DNA from 2 places in the Paracoccus sp. Arc7-R13 genome. Region 1 is predicted to be linked to the other one. Evidence: riboswitches for the same ligand, from Rfam matches in the RefSeq annotation. Region 1 holds a riboswitch; the other holds the start of a gene.

What was found. Region 1 has a riboswitch for cobalamin ahead of EOJ32_RS18365 (TonB-dependent siderophore receptor). Riboswitches for the same ligand answer to the same signal wherever they lie in the genome.
Region 2: it holds a riboswitch for cobalamin, as region 1 does, so the genes downstream of both, EOJ32_RS02940 (DUF1636 domain-containing protein) here and EOJ32_RS18365 (TonB-dependent siderophore receptor) in region 1, are expected to answer to the same signal.

The regions. Positions count from the first base shown of each region.
Region 1 is NZ_CP034813.1:122,012-127,329, reverse strand. It holds gene bhcA (L-aspartate--glyoxylate aminotransferase BhcA) at 1-950, opposite strand, end outside; gene bhcR (HTH-type transcriptional regulator BhcR) at 1,147-1,968, shown strand; cobalamin riboswitch at 2,031-2,218, shown strand; gene EOJ32_RS18365 (TonB-dependent siderophore receptor) at 2,351-4,243, shown strand; gene EOJ32_RS18360 (ABC transporter substrate-binding protein) at 4,240-5,043, shown strand; gene EOJ32_RS18355 (iron ABC transporter permease) at 5,040-5,318, shown strand, end outside.
Region 2 is NZ_CP034810.1:594,359-599,676, forward strand. It holds gene cobW (cobalamin biosynthesis protein CobW) at 1-898, opposite strand, end outside; gene EOJ32_RS02940 (DUF1636 domain-containing protein) at 901-1,311, opposite strand; cobalamin riboswitch at 1,406-1,632, opposite strand; gene cobO (cob(I)yrinic acid a,c-diamide adenosyltransferase) at 1,673-2,302, shown strand; gene otsB (trehalose-phosphatase) at 2,404-3,126, shown strand; gene EOJ32_RS02955 (trehalose-6-phosphate synthase) at 3,136-4,494, shown strand; gene aroQ (type II 3-dehydroquinate dehydratase) at 4,741-5,169, opposite strand; gene EOJ32_RS02965 (asparaginase domain-containing protein) at 5,209-5,318, opposite strand, start outside.

The DNA.
Region 1 (5,318 bases):
ACGATGCGGTTGGCGTCGAACCCGTCCGGCGTGCGGATCGCGCTGACGCTGTCAGAATACAGCGCGGGTCGCGCCGCGCACAGGGTCATGCCCCATGCCGCGACGGCCTGGCGGACGCCTTCGGCGATGCGGTGATGGCGGGCAAAGACGTTCTCCAGCCCCTCGTCCAGCAGCATGTCGGTGGCGACCTTCAGCCCGTTCAGCAGGCCGACGGGCGGCGTATAGGGAAAGCCGTTCGCGGCATAGCCCCGCGCCATGTCGCGGATGTCGAAGAAGGTGCGCGGCAGGCCCGCGCCCTCGACCGCGGTCATCGCCTTAGGCGAAAAGCCGACGATCGCCAGGCCGGGGGGCAGCATGAAGCCCTTCTGCGACCCGGTGACGGCGACATCGACGCCCCATTCGTCCATCCGGAAGTCATAGCAGGCGATGGAGCTGACCCCGTCCACGAACAGCATCGCGGGATGGCCCGCGCGGTCCAGCGCGCGGCGGATGGCGGCGATGTCCGACCGGACGCCGGTGGCGGTTTCGTTATGCGTGGCCAGGACCGCCTTGATGCGATGGGCCGTGTCGGCGGTCAGGATCTCCTCGAACCGGTCGGTGGGGATACCTTCGCCCCAGGACTGGTCCACGATCTGGACGTCCAGGCCGTGCCGCTGGCACATGTCGATCCAGCGGTGGCTGAACATTCCGTTGCGCGTGGCCAGAACCGCGTCGCCCTCCGACAGGGTGTTGGTGATCGCCGTCTCCCACCCGCCGGTGCCGGTGGAGGGGAACACGAAGACCTGCGCCTGCGTCGATTTCAGGACCTTTTTGACCCCCTCCAGCGCGGGATGCAGGATCTTTCCAAACATCGGGCTGCGATGGTCGATTGTGGGCATGTCGACGGCCTTGCGAAGCACCTCGGGGATGTTCGTCGGGCCGGGAATGAAGATCGGGTTCTGGGTGCTCACGGTCGGCTCCTCCTTGATGCGACAAGGTGTAGCACGGGTCCGCAAACCGGTAAATTTTTTTGAAATCGTTTTTCGGAAATCTGGTTTAATGCAGGTTTCGCACCGAAATCATGGGCGCGTGATTTTTTCATTGCCGGAAAACGGCTTTCATGAAATTATTTTCTGTGGTGTTACAGACGGAAGGGGCGTGATTCCGATGCAGCAGCCGGTGCGCAAGCGGGGACGACCAAGAGGCGGCAAGGCCGATCAGCCCGCCGCCAGCATCCAGGCCCTGGACCGCGGGCTGGACGTGCTGGAGGCCCTGGCCGCGCATGAGGGGATCACCCTGACCGGCCTGTCCACGCATCTGGACCAGTCCCCCGCCACCATGCACCGCGTCCTGGCCACCCTGGAACACCGTCGCTATGTCGAGAACAATCCCGACCGGCAGGAGTGGTTCATCGGCCCCGAGGCGTTCCGCCTTGGTTCGGCCTTCCTGCGGCGCACGAACATCGTCGAACGCAGCCGTGCGGTGATGCGCGACCTGATGGCCCTGACCGGAGAGACGGCGAACCTGGGCATCGAACGCGACGGCGACGTGCTGTTCGTCAGCCAGGTCGAGACGCATCAGACGATCCGCGCGTTTTTCCCGCCCGGCACCCGGTCTCCGCTGCACGCATCTGGGATCGGCAAGGCGCTGCTGGCGGCGTTCGATCAGACGCGGCTGGCAGTGTTCCTGCGCGACGCGACCTTCACCCGGTTCACGGACAAGACCATCGCCGACGCGGACGCGCTGCAGGCCGACATCGCCCTGATCCGCCATCGCGGCTTTGCCTTCGACGATGAGGAGCGCACCTTGGGGATGCGCTGTGTCGCGGCCTCCATCGTGAACAGCTATGGCGAGGCGGTGGCCGGGGTGTCGGTGTCGGGCCCCACGAACCGCATGACCGATGCCGCCGTCGACCGCATCGGCGGCATGGTCGCCACCGCGGCGGAACGGATTTCGGCCGGTCTGGGATCGGGCCGGGGCGGGCGGTGACCGCCTTTTGCCGGGCGTGGAACGGGTGGGCGAATCCCGTTGACAGCTCCGGGGCCTCTGCGCCACAAGGGCGCCGCTACGGTTCCGGCCTGCATGCCGGATCAAAAGGGAACGCCGGTGCCAATCCGGGGCTGCCCCCGCAACTGTAAGCGGAGAGCGATGGCCGATCATGCCACTGGAGCGATCCGGGAAGGCCGGCCAAGGCATCGACCCGCAAGCCAGGAGACCTGCCGCAGCACTCACCCATTTCCGGCGCGGGGCGTGCCAGGAAAGCGGCTGATCCGCAGTGGTGACAGTCACCGTCCTGCCGCGACCCACCGGGTCCGTGTGCCGGACATTTCTGTTTGCCGCAGGCCGTGCCTGCCTTGAAAGGTCCGTGCCGATGCGCCGTCCGATCTGTCTTCTGGCGACGCTTGTCGCCCTTCCCGTGACCGCCGCCGCGCAAGGTGCGGCACCAGGGGAACCCATCCTGCTGGACGAGATCGTGCTGACCGCCGGCATCACGCCCGTGGCCCAGGACGGCTATGCCCGCGCCCACACCGTCCTGACCGCGACCGAGATCGAGGATCGCGGCATCGCCACCGTCCAGGACGCCCTGCGCGCGCTACCCGGCGTGTCGGTCAGCGGCAGCGGCGCCAGCATCGCACAGGTCCGCATCCGCGGCGCCGAGGCGAACCACACCCTGATCCTTATCGACGGCATCGAGGCGGCGGGGGGCGAGGACGAATACGTGCTGACCGGGCTGGAGACCACCGACATCGACCGGATCGAGGTGCTGCGCGGGCCGCAATCGGTGTTCTATGGATCGAACGCCTCGGCGGGGGTGATCAACATCATCACGCGCGACGCGCCCCAGGGCCTGTCCTATGGCGGCTCGGTCGAGGCCGGGAACGGCGGGGCGGCCTTGGTCCATGTCAGCCGTCGTGGGGAGCGGGGCGGGCTGCGGCTGTCGCTGTCGGCGCGCGACGATCTGGGCTATGACCAGTCGGGCGATGGCGGCGGCAAGGACGGGATCAACCGCAAGACCGCCGTCCTGTCCGGCGACGTCCTGGCCACGGACGACCTGCGCCTTGGGGTGGCGCTGCGCCAGTCCACCGAGGATTACGGCTTCGACGCCGAGAACTTTGCCGCGACCGATGCCGAAAGCTATCTGGTCGATGCCGACCTGTTCGGCCGCCGCGACGAGTTTCAGGGCGGGGTCTGGGCGGAATATACTGCGTTGGACGGCCGCCTGGTCCAGCGCCTGGACTATCAGCACAGCATCACCCGGCAGAGCCAGGACAACAGCCCGTTCCGGCGCGGCCAGACCGAAAAGCTGAAATACCGCGCCAGCCTGGGGTTGGACGGATCGGCCGCCGATGCCTCGCAGCTGCTGAACCTCTTGGCGGAACATCAGCGCGACAGCAACTCGACTGCGCCGGGGCAGTCCCGGGAGATGTCGTCGGTCGCGCTGGAATACCGCGCGATGCTGGCCAGCGGACTGGATGTCCAGGCCGGGCTGCGCCACGACGCGAACCGCGTCTTTGCCGATTTCACCAGCTGGAACCTGGGTCTGTCCTGGCAGATGCCCGACCGTCCGTTCCGCCTGCACGCATCCGCCGGGACGGGGCTGGTGAACCCGTCCTATTTCGAGCTGTATGCCGATGCCGGCTTCTTCGGCACCGTCTATCAGGGCAATCCCGACCTGCGCCCGGAAAAGAACAGCGGCTTTGATCTGGGGGTCGAGGCGCAGCTGCCGGACGGTCGTGGGACCATCGACGTCACCTATTTCAACGAGACGCTGGAGGACGAGATCACCGACTATCTTGTCGGCATCGAGGATGGCGTGGCGTTCTATTCCTATCGCAACCAGTCCGGCGAAAGCCCCCGCCAAGGGGTCGAGGTCGCGGCCCGCATTCTGGCGACCGACAGTCTGACCCTGGGGGCCAGCTATACCTATCTGGACGCGGAAAATCCCGATGGCAGCGTCAAGACCCGCCGCCCCCGGCACGAGGCTGGCCTGAGCGCGACACTGTCGGTCCTGGACGGGCGCGGGTCGGTCACGGGCGATCTGCGCCATGTGGCAGGCACCTTCGACACCCAGTTCTGGGGCGGGTTCGAGACGCGCGAACTGCCGTCCTATACCGTGGTCAACCTTGCCGCGGGCTATGACCTGACGCCGAACGTGCGGGCGACGGCGCGGGTGGTGAACCTGTTCGACCGCGACTATTCGGATGTCTGGGGCTTTGCGAACCAGGGGCGGACCGGCACCATCGGCCTGCAGGCGCGCTGGTGATCCGCGGGCTGATCGGGCTGGCGCTGATGGCCGCCCCCGCATGGGCCGATGCGCCCGTGCGGGTGGTGTCGATCAACCTGTGCACCGATCAGCTGGCGATGCTGGTGGCGGCGCCGGGACAGCTGGCCTCGGTCAGCTATCTGGCGCAGGACCCGGTCTCTTCGGCCATGGCGCGCGAGGCCGCGGCCTATCCCACCAACCGCGGCCAGGCCGAGGACATCCTGGCCCTGCAGCCCGACTTGGTGCTGGCGGGCACCTATTCCTCTCCGGCGACGCTGGACATGCTGGACAGGCTGGGCCTGCGCGTGGCGACCTTCGACATGGGGACGGACCTGGACAGCATCCGCACTAACCTGCGCCTGATGGGCGACGTGCTGAGCCGACGGGACAACGCCGACCGCATCGTGGCGCAGTTCGACCGCGACCTGGCGGCACTGCAGGCTGACCCGCGCCCCGACCGCCGGGCGGCGCTGTATGGGGCGAACGGCTACAGCTCGGGTCAGGACAGCCTGGCCGGGGCGATCCTGGCGGCGGCGGGCCTGACGAACGTGGCGACGGAACTGGGCCTGTCGCAGGGCGGCTTCGTGCCGCTGGAGGATCTGACGCTGGCCGATCCCGACCTGATCGTGACCGGCCAGCGTCAGCCCCGTGCCTCGCGCGCCGAGGAGGTGATGGACCATCCTGTCCTGCACGCCATCACGCCGGGGCGGCAGGTCGTCACTGCGCCCGACCGGGACTGGGCCTGTGGCACGCCGCATGTCCTGCGCGCCGTGGCACAGTTGCGCCAGGTCGCGCCATGAGGCTGACGGCCGCGCTTGGCGCGCTTGTGGGCATGTTGTTCGTGACATCGCTGCTGATCGGGACCAGCTGGCAGCCGCCCGGGCCCGCGCTGGCGGCGCTGTTCGGGCGGGGCGATCCGCTGCTGGTCCTGGTCATGCAGGAACTGCGCCTGCCGCGCGCCATCCTGGGCGCGGCGGTGGGCGCATCGCATGGGCTGGCGGGGGCCGCGATGCAGGGCTTTCTGCGCAATCCCCTGGCCGAACCGGGGCTGATCGGCACCTCGGGCACGGCGGCG
Region 2 (5,318 bases), on a different replicon from region 1:
CCAGAAGGCGCATGGGCTTGCCCGCGACGGCGACATGGCCCTTGACGCGCAGCACGTTCTGCTCGGCGGCCAGACGGGCGATGCGGGCGGCCAGATCGGCCGGGTCGGTGATTTCGGGCAGGTCGATGACGACGGTGTCGAAATCCTCATGCTCGTGGTCGTCGGCGCCGTCGTGATGGCTGGGGCGGGCGTCCAGGTCGTCCTCGGCCGCCTTGCCCAGGCCCAGGACCAGGCGCGGATCGACCGCGCCCTCGGTCACGGTCAGGATGGGCAGGGGGCGGGGCAGCTCGGCCTCGATCGCCGACCGTGCCGCTGCGACGCCCTCCGGCCCGGCCAGATCGGCCTTGGTCAGCAGGATGACATCGGCGCAGGCGATCTGATCCTCAAAGACCTCGGACAGGGGCGTCTCGTGGTCCAGGCCAGGGTCGGCGGCGCGCTGCGCGTCCACCGCCGCCACGTCGGGGGCGAAGCGACCGGCCGCCACGGCCTCGGCATCGGCCAAGGCGATCACCCCGTCCACGGTGATGCGCGAGCGGATGGCGGGCCAGTCGAAGGCCTTCAGCAGGGGCTTGGGCAGCGCCAGCCCGGACGTCTCGATCAGGATGTGGTCCGGGCGGGCGGGAAGCGCCATCAGCGCCTCCAGCGTGGGGATGAAGTCGTCGGCGACTGTGCAGCAGATGCAGCCGTTCGACAGCTCGACGATGTTCTCGGCCGGGCAGGCGGCATCGGCGCAACCCTTCAGGATCTCTCCATCGACACCCATCGTGCCGAATTCGTTCACGATCACCGCAAGGCGCAGCCCCTGGGGGTTGGCCATCAGATGGCGCACCAGAGTCGTCTTGCCCGACCCCAGAAAGCCGGTGATCACGGTGACGGGGGTCTTGATAAGGTCGATCATGGTCACTCCTGCGACACGACATGCGGGGGGATGCGGGCAATGCTCTGCTTGCGGAAGACGGCGGGGCGTTCGCGCCACGGCACGATGCCGTCGGCGGTCCCGGCATAGGCGCGCGCGCCCGACAGGATGTCGGCGGCGTCGTCCAGCGTCAGGCGGCCATAGACATAGGACCACTTGCCCGGCGCGGACAGCGCGACGGAACAGCCCTGCGAACAGGCGGAAAGGCATTCGACGGGGCGGATCTCGACACCGTCTGGGGCGGTGCGGGACAGAAGGTCGTGCAGCCGGGCGCCAAGGCGCGGCGCGTCCGGGCCAAGGGCATCCGTCCTTGCGGCATCGGTCCCTGCGGCATCGGGAACCGGGTCGGGCACGGTGCCGCGACAGGTGGTGCAGACATGCAGAACGGCGCGCATCGCGGCCCCTTCCTTGTTGCGGCAAGGGGCGTCCGAGAGGAGGCGGCACGGGGCATCCGGCCATCACCTGCCGGTCGCGAAACACCCCGTTCGCCCGTCATCGTCAGGTGCTGGCAGGTCTCCCGGCTTGCGGATTCAGGGGCGGATGCCCCGACGGTCGTCCCACCTTCCCAGCCCCAATCGGGGCCAGTGGATCGGGCGACCTCTCCGGTCACGGTCGCGGGGGCGGCTGCGCTTGGGGTCGCGGGTCTGGTGACCCGGGGCCTTGTCGCATTCCCTCTTCGCCTGTCATAGACAGGAACCAACACGCCCTCACCCAAACCCCCGCACCCGCCGTTTGTCAACCGCAAGGAGCGACCCGATGACGCAGACCGACCCGATTTCCGCCGAGGATCAGGACCGCCACGCCGCCAAGATGGCCAGGAAAAAGGCCGCCCGCGACCGCATGATGGAGACCAAGACCGGCAAAAAGGGCCTGATCATCGTCCATACCGGGCCGGGCAAGGGCAAGTCGTCGTCGGGGTTCGGCATGATCATGCGCTCCATCGCGCACGGGATGCCCTGCGCCGTTGTGCAGTTCATCAAGGGCGCGTGGGACACGGGCGAACGCACGCTGCTGACCACGCATTTCACCGACATCTGCCAGTTCCACGCCATGGGCGAGGGCTTTACCTGGGAGACGCAGGACAAGTCCCGCGACATCGCCATGGCGCAGGCCGGATGGGCGCGTGCGCAGGACCTGATCCGTGACCCGGCCATCCGCATGGTCCTGTTGGACGAGATCAACATCGCGCTGCGCTATGGTTATCTGGACGCGGCCGATGTGGTGGCCTTTCTGCAGGCGGAAAAGCCCGCCATGACCCATGTGGTGCTGACCGGGCGCGGCGCCCCCGACGCGCTGATCGAGGCCGCTGATCTGGTGACCGAGATGACCCAGATCAAGCATCCGTTCCGGTCTGGGATCAAGGCGCAGGCCGGGGTCGAATACTGACGCGCGCGGGTCGGCGGTCAAAAAACCTCACGCCGCGGTGAACCCTCGGGGGGAGTCACGGGTTCCCTTTGGTATATCCCAATCGCCGGAGCCCGCCTGACGTGACCCCACCCCCGCTTGCCCCCGATGCCGCCCTGTTCCTGGATTTCGACGGCTGCCTGGTCGACATCGCCCCCCGGCCCGATGCGGTCGTTGTCACGCAGGCGCTGCGCGACCGGCTGGCGGCGCTGTACCGGCGGCAGGGGGGCGCGGTGGCGCTGATCTCGGGGCGCGACGTGGCCGACCTGCGCGGACATATGGACGGGTTCGAGGGCATCGTCGCGGGCAGCCACGGCGCCGAGATGTCGCTGCGCCCCGGCCGCATCCAGACCCTGCACCGGGTCGATTTCGACGCGGGCCCCCTTCATGCCGCGGCCCATGCCGCCGCCGCGCCCCATCCCGCCCTGTTGGTCGAGGAAAAGCCCCACGGCGTCGCACTGCATTATCGGGACGCCCCCGATCTGCGCGCCTTTGTCGAGGAGGTGATGCAGGATCTGGCCGACCGGAACCCGCACCTGGTGCTGCAGCCCGCCAAGATGGCGGTCGAACTGCGCCCCGGTGGCGTCGGCAAGGACAGCGCGCTGGCGCATCTGATGACGCTTGAGCCCTTTGCGGGGCGCGTGCCGGTCTTTGCGGGCGACGATACCACCGACGAACCCGCCATGGCCGAGGCGCAGGCCCGCGGCGGCTTTGCCATCAAGATCGGCGACGGTCCCACCGCCGCGCATCACCGATTGTCCGACCCTGCCGCGCTGGCCGCTTGGCTTGACGCATCGCTGAACTGAGGAATGCCCATGTCCACCGAACCGCGCCTGATCGTCGTCTCGAACCGCCTGCCGCTGGGGGACGATCCCTCGGGCGGGCTGGTGGTGGCGCTGGAGGATGCGCTGCGCAGTTCCGGCGGGGTATGGGTAGGTTTCTCGGGCGAGGTGACGGACGATCCCGCGCCCGACCTGCAGGACCATCCGGGCGCGGCGTTCCAGCGGCTGTCCTTTGACCTGACCCCGCAAGAGCATGACGAATACTATCTGGGCTATTCCAACTCCATCCTGTGGCCGCTGTGTCATGGGCGCCCCAACCTGATGCGCATCAGGCCCGAATACCTGGATGGATATGCACGGGTGAACCAGCGCATCGCGCGGATGCTGCTGCCGGTCCTGCGCCCCGATGACCGGATCTGGGTGCAGGATTATCACCTGTTCCCGCTGGCCGCCGAACTGCGCGCCCTGGGGGTGGAAAACCCGATCGGCCATTTCCTGCACATTCCGTTTCCGGGTCCGGCCGATTGCGCGGCCCTGCCCAACCCCGCGCAGCTGTTCGATTGGCTGTCCCATTACGATCTGCTGGGGTTCCAGGCCGAACGCGACCTTGGCGCCTTTGCCGAAAGCGCGCGCCAGCTGGCGGACGGCGATCAGGTCGCGCCGGACCGCTTCCGGCTGTCGGGACGCATGGTCCGCACGCAGGTCTTTCCGATCGGCATCGACGCCGCGGCCTTCATCACCGAGGCGGCAGACGCCCCCGACAGCGACCGCATGCGCCTGCTGACCGGGGCCAAGATGATGATCGGCGTCGACCGGCTGGATTATTCCAAGGGCATCCCGCAGCGGTTCCGGGCCTATCAGCTGCTGCTGGAAAAGATCCCCGACCTGCACGAGAAGATCTCGTTCCTGCAGATCGCGCCCCCGACGCGCGGCGAGGTTGAGGCCTATCAGGACATCCGTGAGGAGACCGAACACTTGGCCGGACGCATCAACGGCCAGTTCGCGACGTTGAACTGGACGCCGATCCGGTTCATTCACCGGCCGTTCCCGCGTCCCGTTCTGGCGGGGCTGTACCGGCAGGCGCGCATCGGGTTGGTCACGCCGCTGGCCGACGGGATGAACCTGGTCGCCAAGGAATACGTCGCCGCCCAGAACCCCGACGATCCGGGCGTGCTGATCCTGTCGCGCTTTGCCGGGGCCGCAGAGACCATGGCCGAGGCGCTGATCATCAACCCCCACGACCCGCACGATCTGGCCGTCGCGATGGCCCAGGCGATGCGGATGTCGCAAGCCGAACGCCGCGACCGCCATGCCGCCTTGCTGGAAGGCGTGGTGGACCATGATGTCGCCTGGTGGTCGCGCACCTATCTGGAGGCGCTGACGGCGCGGTGATTCGCGCGGGGTGTGCCCAAGGATCGGGCAATACCCTCAAATTGCGCCCGGTCCCGTGGCAGCGCACGTCCCGGTTGACCAAGCGGCGCGGCCTGCGCTGACAGGGGCGCGGGTCCGGCGCATGGTGGACCTATGAAGCAGATGCTTTGTGGCGTCCTCCTCCCGGTCCGGCCACGGACACTTCGGAAAGCCGCCGGTCCTGCCGCCCCCCTCCTCCCTGCGGCCAGGTCCGGCGGTCTTTTCGTCTCAGCCGATCAGGCCCGCCACGTGGCGCAGGGCTGCGGCATAGCCGTTCAGCCCCAGCCCCGCGATCACCCCGTCGGCGCGCTTTGACACGAACGAATGGTGGCGGAATGCCTCGCGCTTGTGGACCTGGCTGATATGGACCTCGATCACCGGGCCGTCGAAGGCGTTCAGCGCATCCAGCACCGCGACCGAGGTATGGGTCAGTGCCGCCGGGTTGATGACGATGGCCGCGGCTTCCAGCCGGGCTTCGTGGATCCAGTCGACGATCTGACCTTCCCAGTTCGACTGCAGGAAGCGGATGTCATGCGGGGCGGCGGCCTTGCGGCACAGCGCCTCGAGATCAGCCAGCGTCTCGTGGCCATAGACCTCGGGCTGGCGCTGGCCCAGCAGGTTCAGGTTCGGACCGTTCAGGACATGGATCAGCGGCATCGGGGTCTCCTTGCTGGGGCTTGCTAGCGCGGGCGGGTGTCAGCCCGCAAGCGCGGTGACGGGGGCGGCGCGATGGGCGGGGTCGATCATGCGCAGCGCCGGAGAATCGTCCGACAGGATCGCCACCGCGCCGGGGGCGGGGGGGCCGG